One region of the Chitinolyticbacter meiyuanensis genome, then DNA from elsewhere that is predicted to be linked to it. Evidence: predicted binding sites of a transcription regulator. Region 1 holds the regulator's gene; each other region holds the start of a gene.

Region 1 (4,852 bases):
TGATGCGGTGTTCTTCCCCGGTGGCCACGGCACGATGTGGGATCTGCCGGGCAATGCCGACGTGCGCCGGCTGGTCGAGGCAGCGCATGCGCAAGGCAAGTGGATCTCGGCGGTCTGTCACGGCGTGGTCGGCCTCGTTGACGCGCGCCGCACCGATGGCCAATCGGTGGTCGCCGGCCAGCACATCAGCGCATTCACCGATGCCGAAGAAGCGGCCGTGGGCCTGACGGCGCTGATGCCGTTCCTGCTCGAATCGCGCTTGCGCGAACTGGGCGCGGATTTCCAGCCGGCCGCCAACTGGCAGGCCTTTGCCGTGCGTGATGGCCAGTTCATCACCGGGCAGAATCCACAGTCATCCAAGCAGGTGGTCGAGCTGCTGCTGGCGGCACTCGCCGAATAAGGATTACTCGAGGAAGCGCTGCTGCCAGGCTTGGTAGCAGTGGTAGACGTGGCTGCTATAAGCCTCGCGGTCGGCGAATTCGGCCGGATCGAATGCGTCGAACACGTGGTAGTTGGCGACCGGGTTGGGGCTGGTGACGATGTGCCAGATCTTCTGCAGCAGCGTCTCGCCCTCGGCCCATTCGAACGCCTGTTGCGCCTCGTAGTGCAGGAACACCGGCACGATGGGCACGCCGGTTTCCAGCGAGACGGTGAAGGCGCCATAGAGGAAGTGATCCCACAGCCGGCGGCCCTTGCAGCCGCCTTCCGGGTAGAGCGCGACGTTATGCCCGGCGCGGACGGCATCGATCAGCGCGGCCTGCGCGGCCTGGCGCGAATCCTTGCTTTCGCGCTGCACGAACAGCGTGCCGGCTGCTGCCGCGATACGGCCGACCAGCCACCAGTCGCGCACCTCGATCTTGGCGAGGCTCACTACCGGAAACAGCGCGGGGATGCCGACATCCTCGAACGCCGACGGGTGATTGGCGATCAGGATGTAGTGGCGCGGCAATGGCCGAGCATGGTGCTGGTGCAAGCGCAATTCCACGTTCAGCGCACGCACGAAGCAGCGGCACCACGCGTGGAACAGCCGTGGATACCAGCCCAGCCAGGACAGCGGCAGCAGCGCCAGCAACACCATCAGCAGCGTGAACAACACGAGATCGATCCAGGCGACGAACAGGCGAAAACGAGCGAGCAGCCACAACATATTGATCCCCCTGGCGCGGTCTGGTGTGCCGCATGCATCGGTCCCGCCGTGCCGGTGACCGCCGTTGGAGCCGGACCTGGGCCTTCAACGCTCAGCGAAGCCCGCCGACGACGCCCTCAGTGCAGGAAGCCGGCCAGCTTGCTTTCCAGCATCCGCGGATTTTCGCCGTTGGCGATGGTGACGAGGCCTTCGAGCAGCATTTCGCGGCGGCGTGTTTCGCTGGCGATATGGTGTTTGAGCTTGGTGGAGATCGGCAAGAAGATCAGGTTGGCCGAGCCGACGCCGTAGATGGTGGCGACGAAGGCCACGGCGATGCCGGCGCCGAGCTTGGACGGATCGGACAGGTTCTCCATCACATGGATCAGCCCCATCACCGCGCCGATAATGCCGATGGTGGGTGCATAGCCGCCGGCGGATTCCCAGATCTTGGCGGCGGCGCGGGCGCGCTCTTCGTAGGCGTCGATGTCGAGCTCCAGCGCACGGCGGATCATGTCCGGCTCGGCGCCATCGACCAGCATCTGCAGGCCGCGCCGTACGAACGGGTCCTTCTCACCGGCAACATAGGCCTCCAGCGCCAACAAGCCGCCACGCCGCGCCTGCTGCCCCCAGTTCACCATCACGTTCAGCACCTGGCGGAAATCATGCTGTGGTGGCACGAACACCCATTTGCCGAGCTTCACGCCGGCGATGAAGTCGGTGGCCCGGCTTTGCAGCATCACCGCGCCGATGGTGCCGCCGATCACGATCAGGAACGCCGTCGGCTGTACCAGCGAAGCGATGTGGCCGCCTTCGAGCACCTGTCCGGCCACGATGGCGATCAGGCCCAGCAGCAGGCCGAAGATACTGGTCTTGTCCATGTTCATGTGGGGCTCAGCCAATCGGTGAGTCGGGACCGCAAGCGCGCGATGGCCTGGCTATGGAGCTGGCATACGCGCGATTCGGAGACGCCGAGGACGGCGCCGATTTCCTTGAGGTTGAGTTCTTCGTCGTAATAGAGCGACATCACCAGCTGTTCACGTTCCGGCAGCGCCGAAATGCCCTCGACCAGCACGTCGCGAAAGCCGGCGTCGGACAACTGCTCGAATGGATTGGCGCGCTCGTCGGCGGTGTAGTGGTCGAGCTGGTCGTTGTCGCCGTCGTCGCCGAAATCCTCGTAGTAGACGAGCTGGTGGCCGCGGGCGTCCGCCAGGCGCGCCTGATATTCGGCCAGCGGCAGGTTCAGCCCCTGGGCGACCTCGCCCTCGCTGGGCGCGCGGCCCAGCGTCTGCTCCAGCTTGTGGATTTCCTGTTCGATCTCGCGCATGTTGCGCCGCGCCTGGCGCGGCATCCAGTCGGCCTGGCGCAGCTCGTCGAGCATGGCGCCGCGGATGCGCTGGGTGGCGAAGGTCTCGAACTGCACGCCGGCGGCCGGATCGAAATTGCGCGATGCCTCCATCAATCCCATCAGGCCGACCTGGATCAGGTCTTCCACGTCCACGCTGGCCGGCAGGCGCGACACCATGTGGTAGGCGATGCGCTTGACCAGCGGCGCATGCGCGCTGACGCGATCGTCCTCGGTGGAGGCCTGGGTCTGGCGGTAGAGATGGATGGCGCGGGGTGAGGGCATTCCGGGGTGGCTGTAAGGGGGCAGCTCCAGTTTAGCGGGAAAGCGCCGGGTCTGTGAGGGCGAGTGCGGCTTCGTACTGGCGGAACGCGTTGCCGAGCGCGGCATCGGCGGCAGCGGCGATGCCATCGCCATCCATGCTGCTGATCGGCGCTGCGGCGGTGATGTTACGGCTGTCGCGCAACTGGCCGTCCCGACTCAGTACCAGATTGAGTCGCACCACGACCTGGCGTTCGCCGTTCGGGCGCAGGTCGGCGTACAGTGCGTCGAGCCGGCCGGCCAGCGTCCAGTCGACGGCATCGAGCTGCGCGCCCAGCACTTCGCCGAACAGGCCGCTGGCAGCGATCCAGGCGCTCAGCCGCTCGGTGACGAGCTGGGCCGGTGGCGCGACAAAGCCGCGATACGGGTCGCTGGCATAGCGGTAGTCTGTTTCGCGATAGACGAAGCGCCAGTCGCGATAGCCTTCGGCGGCGCGCAGCGGCGCAATGCGCAGCTTGCCGGCAAAGCGGGGCGCGCTGGCGGCGGTGCCGCTGCGCTCGGCCTCGACGCGGTAGTGCGATTCGGCAGGCGGATTGCCGGCGCAGGCGGTGAGGAAGGCGGCAAGGCAGAGGCAGGCGAGGCGCATCATCGGGGCAGCGGATAGGGAGTAGGATCGGCACCGAACAGCAGGCCGGCCGGGTTGTGGCGGGCGCGTTCGGTCAGTGTTCGCAGCTCGGTACTGATGGCATGCAGGTTGTCCAGCGTGTCGGCCAGTTCGTCGTCGCGACTGCCGACGAGAGCATCGAGCCGGCTGGTTACCCGCTCAAGATGTTGCAGCGTGCGCGGCAGCGCTGGATCGTTCAGCACGCTCTTCGCGCCCTGGGCGGCAGCGGCGACGTCGCTGGCGGCACGCTGCCACGCCGGGTCGGCCACCAGTTGCTGCAGGCTGGCGTTGGTGGCGCGCAGCTCCACCAGCAGCGATTGCGCATCCTTGCCGATCTGGTCGGTGGGCACTTTCTCCAGTCGTTCGCTCACACGCAGCAGCGAAGCAGCCAGATCCTTGAACGGGACGTCGCCGAGCTGGCGCTCGGCGGTGTCGAGCAGCTTGTTCAGCCGGGCGACCGTGCCCTCGATGTCGAGGTTCTGCGTCTTGGTGATCAGGTTCTGCGCGGCTTCCATGATCTGCGCCACCGCGCTGTGGGCGGAGGGAATATAAAGCGCATCGGGCTTCCAGCCGATCGGCAGTGGTCGGTTGCTCTTGGTGTCGACGTAGTCGATTTCCAGATAGTTGGTGCCGGTAAGGCCCTGTGGGGCCAGCCGCACCCGCAGGCCGCGCTCGATCTGGCGATCAAGCAGACCCTGGTCCGGCACGTCGCCGCCGCCAGCCTGGAAGCGATCGGGCTTGAGTTCCATTTCCACCAGCACGTATTGCGGTTGGCCGCGCTCGTGATCGTATTTGTTGCCGGTGAAGCCGATCTTGCTGACGGTGCCGAGTGCCACGCCGCGGTATTTCACCGGCGAGCCGACGTCGAGCCCCTGCACCGATTCGTCGAAGTAGGTCTCCAGCGTGATGGTGCTGGCGAACCAGCGGCCGGCGCCGAAGGCGACGAACAGCACCGCGCCAATGGCGAGGCCGATGACGATGAACAGCCCGAGGCGGAAATAGGGAGTCTTGGCTTGGCTCAAACGGTCTCCTCACCGCGGCGAAAGAAGCGGGTCACGCGGGGATCGGGGTGATGATCACGCAAGTCGGCGGGTTTGCCGACGGCGATGATGCCTTTTTCCTGTTTATCCAGCATCAGGCCGCGGTCGGCAATGGCGAAAATACTGGCAAGCTCGTGTGTCACCACGACGAAGGTCAGGTGCAATGCCCGTGCCAGCCGCAGGATCAGCGCATCGAGCTCGCTCGAAGTGATCGGATCGAGCCCGGCCGAGGGTTCATCGAGAAAGATGATGGCCGGATCGAGCGCCAGCGCGCGGGCAATGGCGGCGCGCTTTTGCATGCCGCCCGACAGATTGGCCGGCGCGTAGTCGGCGTATTGCTCGAGCCCCACTTCCCGGAGCTTGAGCCGTGCGACCAGCTCGCGCGCCGGTGCATCGAGCGCGGTATGCTCGGCGAGTGG
Region 2 (4,852 bases), 1.3 Mb from region 1:
ACGGCGGTGCTCACGGTACCGATGGTGGTATCGGCCAGACTGCCCTTGAGGCTCTTGTAGGCGCTGGCGCTCGACAACGACAGCACGCGCCCCTGGAACGTCGATAGCGCGCCTTGCAAGGTGCCGATGGCCGAGATCTTGGCCTGGGCTTCCTTGGCCTTGTCCTGCAGCTTGGTCAACGGCTGGCTCTCGATCTCCATCAGTTGGGAGATGATGTCGTTGACGTTCAGCCCCGAGCCCAAACCTGATGATGTAATCGATGCCATGGTGCAGTCCTGCCTTGTTGAATGGATGAATCGGGTAAAGCTGCTTGCTGTTTAAATCGGCAATTCAGGCCTGTTCTTTAATCAGCAGACCGCGAAACTGGTCAATGGCCTTGGCGATCGCGATCGCTTCCTCGCTGGGGATCTGGCGGATCACCTCATCGGTGCTGCTGTCGACCACCTTCACCACCACCGCATTGACGTCGTTGTCGATCGAGAAATTCAGCGCGCTGCTGTTGGAAAGGGCCTGTGCGGTTTCGTTCAGCTTCTTCACCGCATCCTTCAGCTCGTCACCGCTTTGTATCGCATCGGTGGCCTGCACCGCATCGCTGGGAACCGCAATCGCAGACACTGCGGCCTGGGCACTACTGGTTTGGGAATCAGGCCGGCGGCTGGCCTGCTCGGTAAGCGCCGGACCGGAATTGGCCTGCGCGGGGATCGGGGATATTTGCATGACGGCTCTCCCAAGGGAATGCCCCGGCGCGGTTTTAACCGGGCCGGGGCATGATTTGCCAGCGAACTAGCCTAGCTTATCAGGCTTAGCCCAGGAGGCTGAGGACCTGTTGCGGCAGCTGGTTGGCTTGCGACAGCATCGCGGTACCGGCCTGTTGCAGAATCTGCGCACGGGTCAGGTTCGCGGTTTCCGAAGCGAAGTCTGCATCCAGAATCCGGCTACGGGCGGCGGAGAGGTTCTCCGACGTGGTGGCCAGGTTCGAGATGGTGGCCGAGAAGCGCGATTGCAGGGCACCGAACTTGGCGCGCTGGTCGTTGATGGTGGTCAGTGCGTCATCGACGGTGCGCAGGGCTTGCGCAGCGCCTTCGACGGTCGACACATCCAGCTTCTCGACAGTCTTCAGATCGGCTTGGTACGAGGCACCCGAGGCGAACACGCTGGTGTTGTCGACACCGGTGAACAGCACACCCGAGGCGAAGCTGGCCGAGTCGGTCGTCACCGAGAACGAGTTGGACGAGTTCAGCACCACTTGGCCACCGAAGTGCACCGAACCGGTTGCGCCGGCGCTGTACACCGTCGAGCTCGACAGATACTGGGTCGAACCGGTGGAGTTGGCGGTATCGAAGTTCCACACGTTCACGTCGCCGCCGAAGCCGCTAGCTACGCCGCTGGCCGAGGTCATGGCGATGTTCGAACCATCTTCGGACACCAGCTTGATACCGTATTGCGTGGTACCCGAGCTGTCCTGGAAGGTTTCGAGCTGTGCGGTCACGCCAGTCTGCGACGACTTGGAGTTGAATGCCGAGATTGCCTGGGCGTATTCGTCGCCTTCGATGGTGCCGTTGTTGTTGGCATCGGAGACGTTGAACGACACGGCCTGGAAGGTATCGGACTTCGAAGCCAGGGCCAGGGTGAAGGTACCGCTACCCAGCGAGAGCGTGGTCTCGGTACGGGCAGTGGCGCGCACGCCGGTGTTGGCCTGGTTGATCTTGGTGGCGATATCACGCGCCATGTCGGTACCCGACACCGAGATCGAGGTGCCGTTGATGCTGAACGTACCGCTAGCGGCCACGGTCACGCCGTCCACGTTCACGGTACCGGTGGCGCCGGCAGACACGGTGGTGCCCGAAGTCACGAAGTTGCTGATCGACTTGGCGCCGGTACCGTTACCGTTACCGATCTGGTAGGTGCCGTATTGGCTGGTACGCAGGTTCGAGGTCGTCGCGGTGATCGATTCGTTGACGTTGGCACCGATCTGGTAGGTTGCCGCGGTGAACGAGCCGTCGAACAGCTTCTGGCCGTTGAACTGGGTGGTGTTGGCAGTACGCTCGAGTTCCGAGACCAGCTGCGTCACTTCGGCGTTGATCGCTTCGCGATCGCTGGCCGAGTTGGTGGCGTTGCCGGACTGCACGGCCAGTTCGCGGATCCGTTGCAGCATGTCGCCCATTTGCGACAGCGCGCCTTCACCGGTTTGCGCCAGCGACACGCCATCGTTGGCGTTGCGGGTGGCTTGGTCCATGCCGCGGATTTGCGACGTGAAACGCTGAGAAATCGCCAGACCGGCAGCATCATCCTTCGCGCTGTTGATACGCAGACCCGAGGAGAGTCGTTGCAGCGAGGTGTTGAGGCTGGTCTGGGAATTGTTCAGGTTGCGCTGGGAATTCAGCGACGGAATGTTGGTGTTAATGACTTGCATGACTGTTTCTCCTCGAGAGAAAACGGTATTCAGAAACTACATCGGAGCGAATTCATTCGATCCTTGGAACCGTTATCGACGACCTCTGCATGAACTTTAGGGGCTGCCCGCAACTTTTTTTGCAGACGTTACAAACGGCATCCGCAAAGTGCAAAGGCCGCCCATTGAGGCGGCCTTTGCATGGTCCCGTCCGGCTCAATCGGGCAGCCAGGCCTGCCGCCAGGCGACGAGATGCTCGCCTTCCAGCATCCAGTCGCGCAGCACCGCTTCGCGCAACGCATCGCCCTGCCGAGCCGTGGCATCCAGATCGCGCAAATGACTGCGGATGGCCTCCACCCAGTCGCGGAAGCGGTTCTTCACCAGCGTCACCGGCAAGTCGCCGCGATAGCAGACGATATCGGTCGCGACGGTGGGGAAACCGCAGGCGCCGTATTCCAGCAGCCGCAGGTTGCTCTTGCACTCGTTGAACAGGTTGTGTTCGAGCGGCGCCAGCGCGAGATCGAGGTTCAGGCTGGCGAGCTTGGCCGGATATTGCTCGATCGGCACGCCCGAGTGGTATTCGCGCACATAGGGCTTGAGCACTTCCGGGCACATGCCGAAGAACACCCAGTCCACTTCGTCCGCCAGCGCCTTGACCACGTCGTGGATCACTTCCAGGTCGCCGGTATGGCTCATGCCGCCCCCCCAGCCAACCCGTGGCTTCGCGCCCACGCGTCGCTCGCTCTGCAGATCACGCCACCACTTGGGTGGCAGGCGGTTCTCGATCACGCGGATATCGCGATGCAGGTTCAGCTCGGCGTACGCCTCGGCCAGCGGCGCAGTCGATACCACGAAGCGGTCAACCAGCGACAGCGCCTTGCGCATCTGCTTGAGCACATCCTTGGGCATATGGGCGCGATGCGCGCTCTTCATCGGCAGGTTGGGCAGGTAGTCATCGAGCTCGTAGATCTTGAAAGCCCGCGAATAGCGCTTGTACTGCTCGATGAAACCGATCTGGTTCTCCGTGATCTGGCGCTGCAACAGCAACACGTCCGGATCGAGCCGGGCCAGGTCGACCGGGTGCAACAGCTCCCAGCTGATATGCCCATCGATCTGCAGTGCCTCCTGCTGCGCAAGGAAAGGCTGGATCACGCGATACTGGCCGCAGCCCATCGCATCGCCCGGGTGTGCCAGCACCGTCGGCAGCGGCCGCCAGCTTACCGGTCGCCACGACAACTGCGCACGCGGCTCCAGATCGAAGCCGTTGCCATGCAGGAAGAGGTTGCGGTTGTAGGCCGGATCGGCGGCCAGGCGCGGCAGCCAGCGCTGCAGCAACGCGGCCCGCGCCGGCTCACCCGGCGCATCGCCCGGCAAGGTCTGCACCGCGGTCACCCGCGGTGTCCAGACCGTCAGATAACCGGCGGCGTGCGCACGCAGGCAGAAGTCGACATCGGCGTGACCATCGCGGAACGCTGCCGCATCGAAACCACCCAGCTCGTCGAACACCTGCTTACGCACCATCATGCAACCACGGCTGACCGCGGAGCCGTCCTGGTCGAGCTGCAGGCGGTTCATGTAGCCGTAGGCATCATGTGGCATGCCGATGAACGCGCTATTGGCTGCGCCATGCAGGCCCAGGATATGCAGCGCCTTGACCACTGTGCCGTCCGGCGCCAGCAGCTTGCCGCCGACGACGCCGACTTCGGCGCGTTGCGCGTGGTTGAGCAGCAAGTCGATCCAGTCTTCGCCGACGATCTCGCTGCCGGCATCGAGCAACAGCAGGTATTCGCCGCTGGCCTGACTGGCCAGCACGTTGACGATGGCGGCATCGTTGAAGGCGTCGTCGCTGGCAAACGTGCGCAGGCGTGGGTTGCCAAGCGCATCGAGGCCGACCAGGTATTCACGCAGCGCCGGCACATCGCCATGAGCGTCGATCACCAGCAGCTCATAGTGCGGATAGCGGGTGGCCGAGACCAGCCGCTCGATGCAGCGTTGCAGCGCGGCGAGCTCCCGCGGTGCAACCAGGATGACCGACACCAGCGGCTGGCTTGCATGCTGATAGCGCACGCTGCGCGCCGACGGCAAGGCGCCCTGCTCGACCACAGTGGTCAATCCCAGCCGTCCCAGGTGGGCCGCGATCACTGGCGACAGCGGCTGCTGCACAGCATCGAGGTTCACCCAGTCGCCATACGGCACGGCGCTGTGATACAGCACGTCATCCAGATGGCCGATCGCCGGCCAGCCCGCCTGCTCCAGCACGCGGAACAGCAGGTCCACATGGGCCAATGCGCCAAAACGCGCATCGAATCCACCGAACTGCGTCAGCCCCGGCACCGATACCGCCAGCGAGCGGCCGATATAGGGCGTGTTGCGCAGCAGTTCGAGGTTGAAGTCCGGACGGAAGATAGGCAGATCGTATTGCCCCTCCGGCTTGCGCCAGTCTTCATCGGCATAGACGCA
Region 3 (4,852 bases), 1.8 Mb from region 1:
TCGGTGCCGCGCTGCTGCCAGAGCGCATCGAACGCCCGCTTGTCCGGCCGGGCACCGAGCTGCTGCAACCAGCTGCGCAGCGCATGGCGTGCCCGCAGTTCGCCCAACAGCGCCGCACGATGCAGATCCAGTCCACCCGCTTCATTCAGGCAAGCCGCGACATCCTGCCGGCCATACTCGCCGAGCAGCGCCTCGGCTTCGGCGGCATGGCGGGCCGCCCGCGCCAGGCCTTCGTCGACTCCCGGGAAACGCTGGCGCAGCACCGGCATGGCGACAAGGCGCAGATAATTGCGGTCGTAAGCCGGATCGGCATTGCTATCGTCGTCGACCCAATCCAGCACATGCACTGCGGCGTACGCCGCCAGCACGGCACGCGGCACATCGAGCAAGGGACGCAGCAGATCGAGCCCTGGCTGCAACGACCGCAATATCGGCATAGCCGCAATACCGGCAAGACCCGCGCCACGCACGACATTGAACAGCACGGTTTCGGCCTGATCATCGCGATGCTGGGCCAGCACCACCGCATCAGCCACCACCGCGGCGAACTCGGCATAGCGCGCAGCGCGCGCGCCCGCTTCAATACCGACCCCCGCTGCATCCACCGTCACCCGCCGTACCGTGCACGGCACAGCGAGCGAGCCGGCAAAGTCGACGGCAAAGCGCGCCCAGTCATCAGCCTTGGCGGAGAGACCGTGATGGACATGCAAAGCAGACAGGGAAAAACCGAACGCGTCGCGCAGCGAGGCCAGAAGGTGCAGCAGGACGACGGAATCGAGCCCGCCGGAGAGGCCGACGCAGAGGCGCCGGCAGTGCGGATGGCCCGCCAGGACGGCGGCCACCCGGTGGGCCAGATCAGGCTGCGGCAACTTCCTTGAACTTGCCATGGCCCATCAGGCGCTCGAAGCGGCTATCGAGTAGCTCGTCGACCGATTTTTCCTGCAAGGGCTTGAGTGCATCGGTAATGGCCTTCTTCATCGAGGCCATCATCTGCGCGTGATTGCGATGCGCGCCGCCAACCGGCTCGTTGATCACCTTGTCGATCAGGCCCAGCGTCTTCAAGCGCGACGCGGTAATGCCCATGGCCTCGGCGGCATCGGGCGCCTTCTCGGCGGTCTTCCACAGGATGGAGGCGCAGCCTTCGGGCGAGATCACCGAATAGGTCGAGTACTGCAGCATCATCACGGTATCGGCCACGGCAATGGCGAGCGCCCCGCCCGAGCCACCTTCGCCGATCACGGTGGCGACAATGGGCACACGCAGCTTGGCCATTTCAAAGAGGTTGCGGCCGATCGCCTCGGATTGGCCGCGCTCCTCGGCACCGATGCCGGGATAGGCACCCGGCGTATCGATGAAAGTGAGCACCGGCAGGTTGAATTTCTCGGCCAGCTTCATCAGGCGCAGCGCCTTGCGATACCCCTCGGGGCGCGGCATGCCGAAATTGCGATACTGGCGATCCTTGGTATCCCGCCCCTTCTGGTGGCCGATCACCACCACGCTCTGCCCGTTGAAACGGGCCAGGCCACCGACGATGGCCGGATCATCGGCATAGGCACGATCACCGTGCAGCTCTTCGAAATCGGTGCACAGCGCCTTGATGTAGTCGAGCGTATACGGCCGTTGCGGATGGCGTGCCACCTGCGAGATCTGCGCGGCGGTGAGCTTGCCGTAGATGCTCTTGGTCAGCTCCTGGCTTTTCTTTTCCAGGTGACCGATCTCGACCGAGATATCGACGGCCGAATCGTCCTGGACGAAGCGCAGTTCTTCGATCTTGTCCTCGAGCTCCGCAATGGGCTGCTCGAAATCCAGAAAAGTGGTCTTCATGCCTTGTTTCCCCGCCCGACGGCGCTGTCCGGCCGCGAGCCTGCGGCGAAAAATCTGCGAATCATACAGCAAGGCCCGAGGGTGCCCAAGCCGGGCACCGTGAGCGGCAGCATGGCTTCAGGCCGGGTTGCGGAACACGATGTCGGCCTGCAGGCCGACCTTCTGCAGCCCCAGCCGTGAGCGGGCATTCAGCACCAGCGGTGAGACGGTATTGGCACGGATGTCGCCATCGGCCTCGGGGCGCGCCAGGATCAGCAGCAACGTCACCTCGTCGCCCGGTTGCAGATCGATCTGCGCGCATTCGTCGTCGGACAGCTGGATCTGGTAGTTGAGCCCGAGCAATTCGCTCGATACCACGCTCAGCACCAGATCGGGTTCATCGAGCGATTGCAGCCACAGCACCTTGGGATCGGGCTTGTCCTCGTGCAGCAGCTTGTAGCGCTGGCAGCCTTCGAAGCCGGGCAGGCCGCGTGGAAAAGTCAGAACGGTATCGGGGTCGATCTGGAGTTCGCCAAAGCGGGTCGGAACGGTTTGCATGCTTTCTCCTTGGCTCGCCGGCCACGAGGCCGTGCATTAGAATACCCACAGGATAGCGAAAGGACCGGCCGTGCCAAAGCGCGACAGGGGCAACTGCATTAGCCTGAACTGATAAAACGCTGATTCGTTAAAGTTTTCGCCGGGTCAGCCGATACTAGGCATAATCCCGTTATTCAAAGACGTCGGACTGCAGCCGTCGTCCAGAGGTAGTCCCCATGAAGATCGATCCGTCCACCGGCAAGAACACCCTGGCTCCCGCCCCGCGCAGCGGCGAACGCACCGTTACCCCGGCCGGCACGCCAGCCGCCAGTGTGCCCAGCGACAACGTGACGCTGAATCCGCTGGCCGCGCAGATGGGCCAGGGCGAGGAAGGTGTCAGCACCTTCGATGCAGCCCGGGTCGAATCGATCCGCCAAGCCATCGCCGAAGGCCGCTTCCAGGTGCGCCCGCAAGCCATCGCCGACAAGCTGATCGCCAGCGTCGAGGAACTGCTGCGTGATTGATGCCGCAGTGCCGGGCCGCCCGCAGCTGGCGGCCTTGCTGGAAGACCTCGAACAGGCACTCGATCGCTTCAATGCCTTGCTCGAGCAGGAAGAGCAGGTTCTCACCCACGCCCGCATCGATACCCTGGCGCAGATCGCCCAGGACAAACTCACCGCCAGCAGCCAGCTCGAAGCCCGCTTCCAAGCGTTTCGCGCCTTTGCCGACTACGCCGGCATGCCTCTCACCCCTGCGCACCTGCTGGATGAAGCGCTGGCCGGTTTCGATGCCGATATCGCGGCGCAATGGCAACGCATCCGCAGGCTGAGTCAGGCGGCCCGGGTGCGCAATGCCAGTAACGGCCGGCTGATCGAAACTCGCCGTAATCTCAACGACCGCCTGATTGCCGAACTGTCGCAAACCCGTGAAACGCCGCAGCTCTATGGCGAGGATGGCCGTATCCGGCCGCTTGGCGGTGGCTCCGCCTTCGACAAGGCCTAGGGCCTGTTCAAACGAATCGCCTACTTGGCCGCGAACAGCGTGCGGCCCCCTTCGAATCGATCGGCAAAGTAGCGTTTTTCCAGCGTTTCCACCTTGACCTTGCCGCCGCTCGATGGCGCGTGGACAAAACGCCCATCGCCGATATAAACCCCGACGTGCGAGAACGGCCGACCCAGCGTGTTGAAGAACACCAGGTCACCCGCTGCCAGATCGCCACGCGCCACCGGTCGCGCCAGCTGTGCGATCTGCGCGGCATTGTGCGGCAGGCTGAGCCCGACGGCATTCTGGTAGATGAAGCGCACCATGCCACTGCAATCGAGCCCGGCTTCCGGGTTCTTGCCACCAAACTGATAGCCGACATCCAATAGCCCCAGCGCATACAGCAACACCTCCTGGCGCTGTGCCGAATCCACGGCGATCTGGCTGATCGATGGCGTCGGCTGGCTGGGCCGGGAAGGCTTGGCAGTCCGCGTCGGCGCGGACGAGCATGCGGCAAGCAGCAACGCGGCGGTCAGGCAAAGGGTGCGATCGAGCATGCGGTCTCCGTGTGTGGCCTTGTGTTCAACATCGGCCAATGCGAAGCAAGCTTGAACGAAGGCGCAAAAATCGACAATCGGTGCCAACCGGAATGGCGCTGCATCGTTGATGATGGCGTGTCTTTCAGGAGCCCTTCATGAACATCAAGCAATTCGCGCTGCTAATTGCCGTGTGCGCAATGCCCGCCTTGGCCGACGACAACCTGCGCTGCGGCAACCTGCTGGTGCAGGTTGGTGACAGCACCAGCCGCGTGCTCGAGCGCTGCGGCGCGCCACAGACGCGCAGCACCAGCATCGAGCCGGTCTTCGCCACCAATCGCCGAGGCGAGACTGATCAGGTGGGTAGCATCGAGGTCCAGCGCTGGAGCTATGATCGCGGCAGCAACCAGTTTGCTGCACGGCTTCGTTTCGAGGATGGCGAGCTCAAGCGCATCGACTACGACTACTAGCCGATGGTGGAGCGGGACAAGCCCGCTCCCACCCACTCAGCGCTTGAGCTTGAGGCTGGCCAGCGCGGCCGCCATGGCGCCCTGCTGCTCCGGCTGGCGCGCCACGGCTTTTTGCTGGTTGCGGTTGGCTGGCACACGGGCCGTATCGCCGCTGCCGGCATGCTCACGTGCGCTGTCGGTCAGGCGCATGGTCAGCGCCACGCGGCGGCGCTTGATGTCCACTTCCAACACCTTGACCTTGACCACGTCGCCCGCCTTCACCACCTCGCGCGGGTCCTTCACGAAGCGGTTGGACAGCGCCGAGATATGGACCAGGCCGTCCTGGTGCACCCCGATATCGACGAAGGCGCCAAAGTTGGTCACGTTGGTGACCACGCCTTCGAGCACCATGTCCGGGCGCAGGTCCTTCAAATCCTCGACACCCTCGGCAAAGCTCGCGGTCTTGAACTCGGGACGCGGGTCGCGGCCGGGCTTTTCCAGCTCGGCGAGGATGTCCTTCACCGTCGGCACGCCAAAGCGCTCATC

Evidence for each region. Region 1 encodes FliA, which starts transcription of late flagellar genes. Its sites were predicted from a motif close to GCTAAAGNTNNNNNNNNNNCNGCCGATAAT; they were not measured.
Region 2: the regulator FliA is predicted to act here: its motif matches at 2,485-2,514, upstream of FLM21_RS21525 (flagellin N-terminal helical domain-containing protein).
Region 3: the regulator FliA is predicted to act here: its motif matches at 2,488-2,517, upstream of flgM (flagellar biosynthesis anti-sigma factor FlgM).

The regions. Positions count from the first base shown of each region.
Region 1 is NZ_CP041335.1:1,342,823-1,347,674, forward strand. It holds gene FLM21_RS06415 (type 1 glutamine amidotransferase domain-containing protein) at 1-400, shown strand, start outside; gene FLM21_RS06420 (lysophospholipid acyltransferase family protein) at 404-1,147, opposite strand; gene FLM21_RS06425 (flagellar motor protein) at 1,264-2,004, opposite strand; gene FLM21_RS06430 (RNA polymerase sigma factor FliA) at 2,007-2,753, opposite strand; gene FLM21_RS06435 (ABC-type transport auxiliary lipoprotein family protein) at 2,785-3,378, opposite strand; gene FLM21_RS06440 (MlaD family protein) at 3,375-4,415, opposite strand; gene FLM21_RS06445 (ABC transporter ATP-binding protein) at 4,412-4,852, opposite strand, start outside.
Region 2 is NZ_CP041335.1:2,631,800-2,636,651, forward strand. It holds gene fliD (flagellar filament capping protein FliD) at 1-266, opposite strand, end outside; gene FLM21_RS12505 (flagellar protein FlaG) at 331-717, opposite strand; gene FLM21_RS21525 (flagellin N-terminal helical domain-containing protein) at 803-2,413, opposite strand; gene FLM21_RS12515 (glycosyltransferase) at 2,609-4,852, opposite strand, start outside.
Region 3 is NZ_CP041335.1:3,100,385-3,105,236, forward strand. It holds gene tilS (tRNA lysidine(34) synthetase TilS) at 1-887, opposite strand, end outside; gene FLM21_RS14665 (acetyl-CoA carboxylase carboxyltransferase subunit alpha) at 856-1,824, opposite strand; gene fliW (flagellar assembly protein FliW) at 1,942-2,361, opposite strand; gene flgM (flagellar biosynthesis anti-sigma factor FlgM) at 2,577-2,864, shown strand; gene FLM21_RS14680 (flagella synthesis protein FlgN) at 2,857-3,342, shown strand; gene FLM21_RS14685 (C40 family peptidase) at 3,363-3,878, opposite strand; gene FLM21_RS14690 (DUF2845 domain-containing protein) at 4,016-4,327, shown strand; gene FLM21_RS14695 (Tex family protein) at 4,364-4,852, opposite strand, start outside.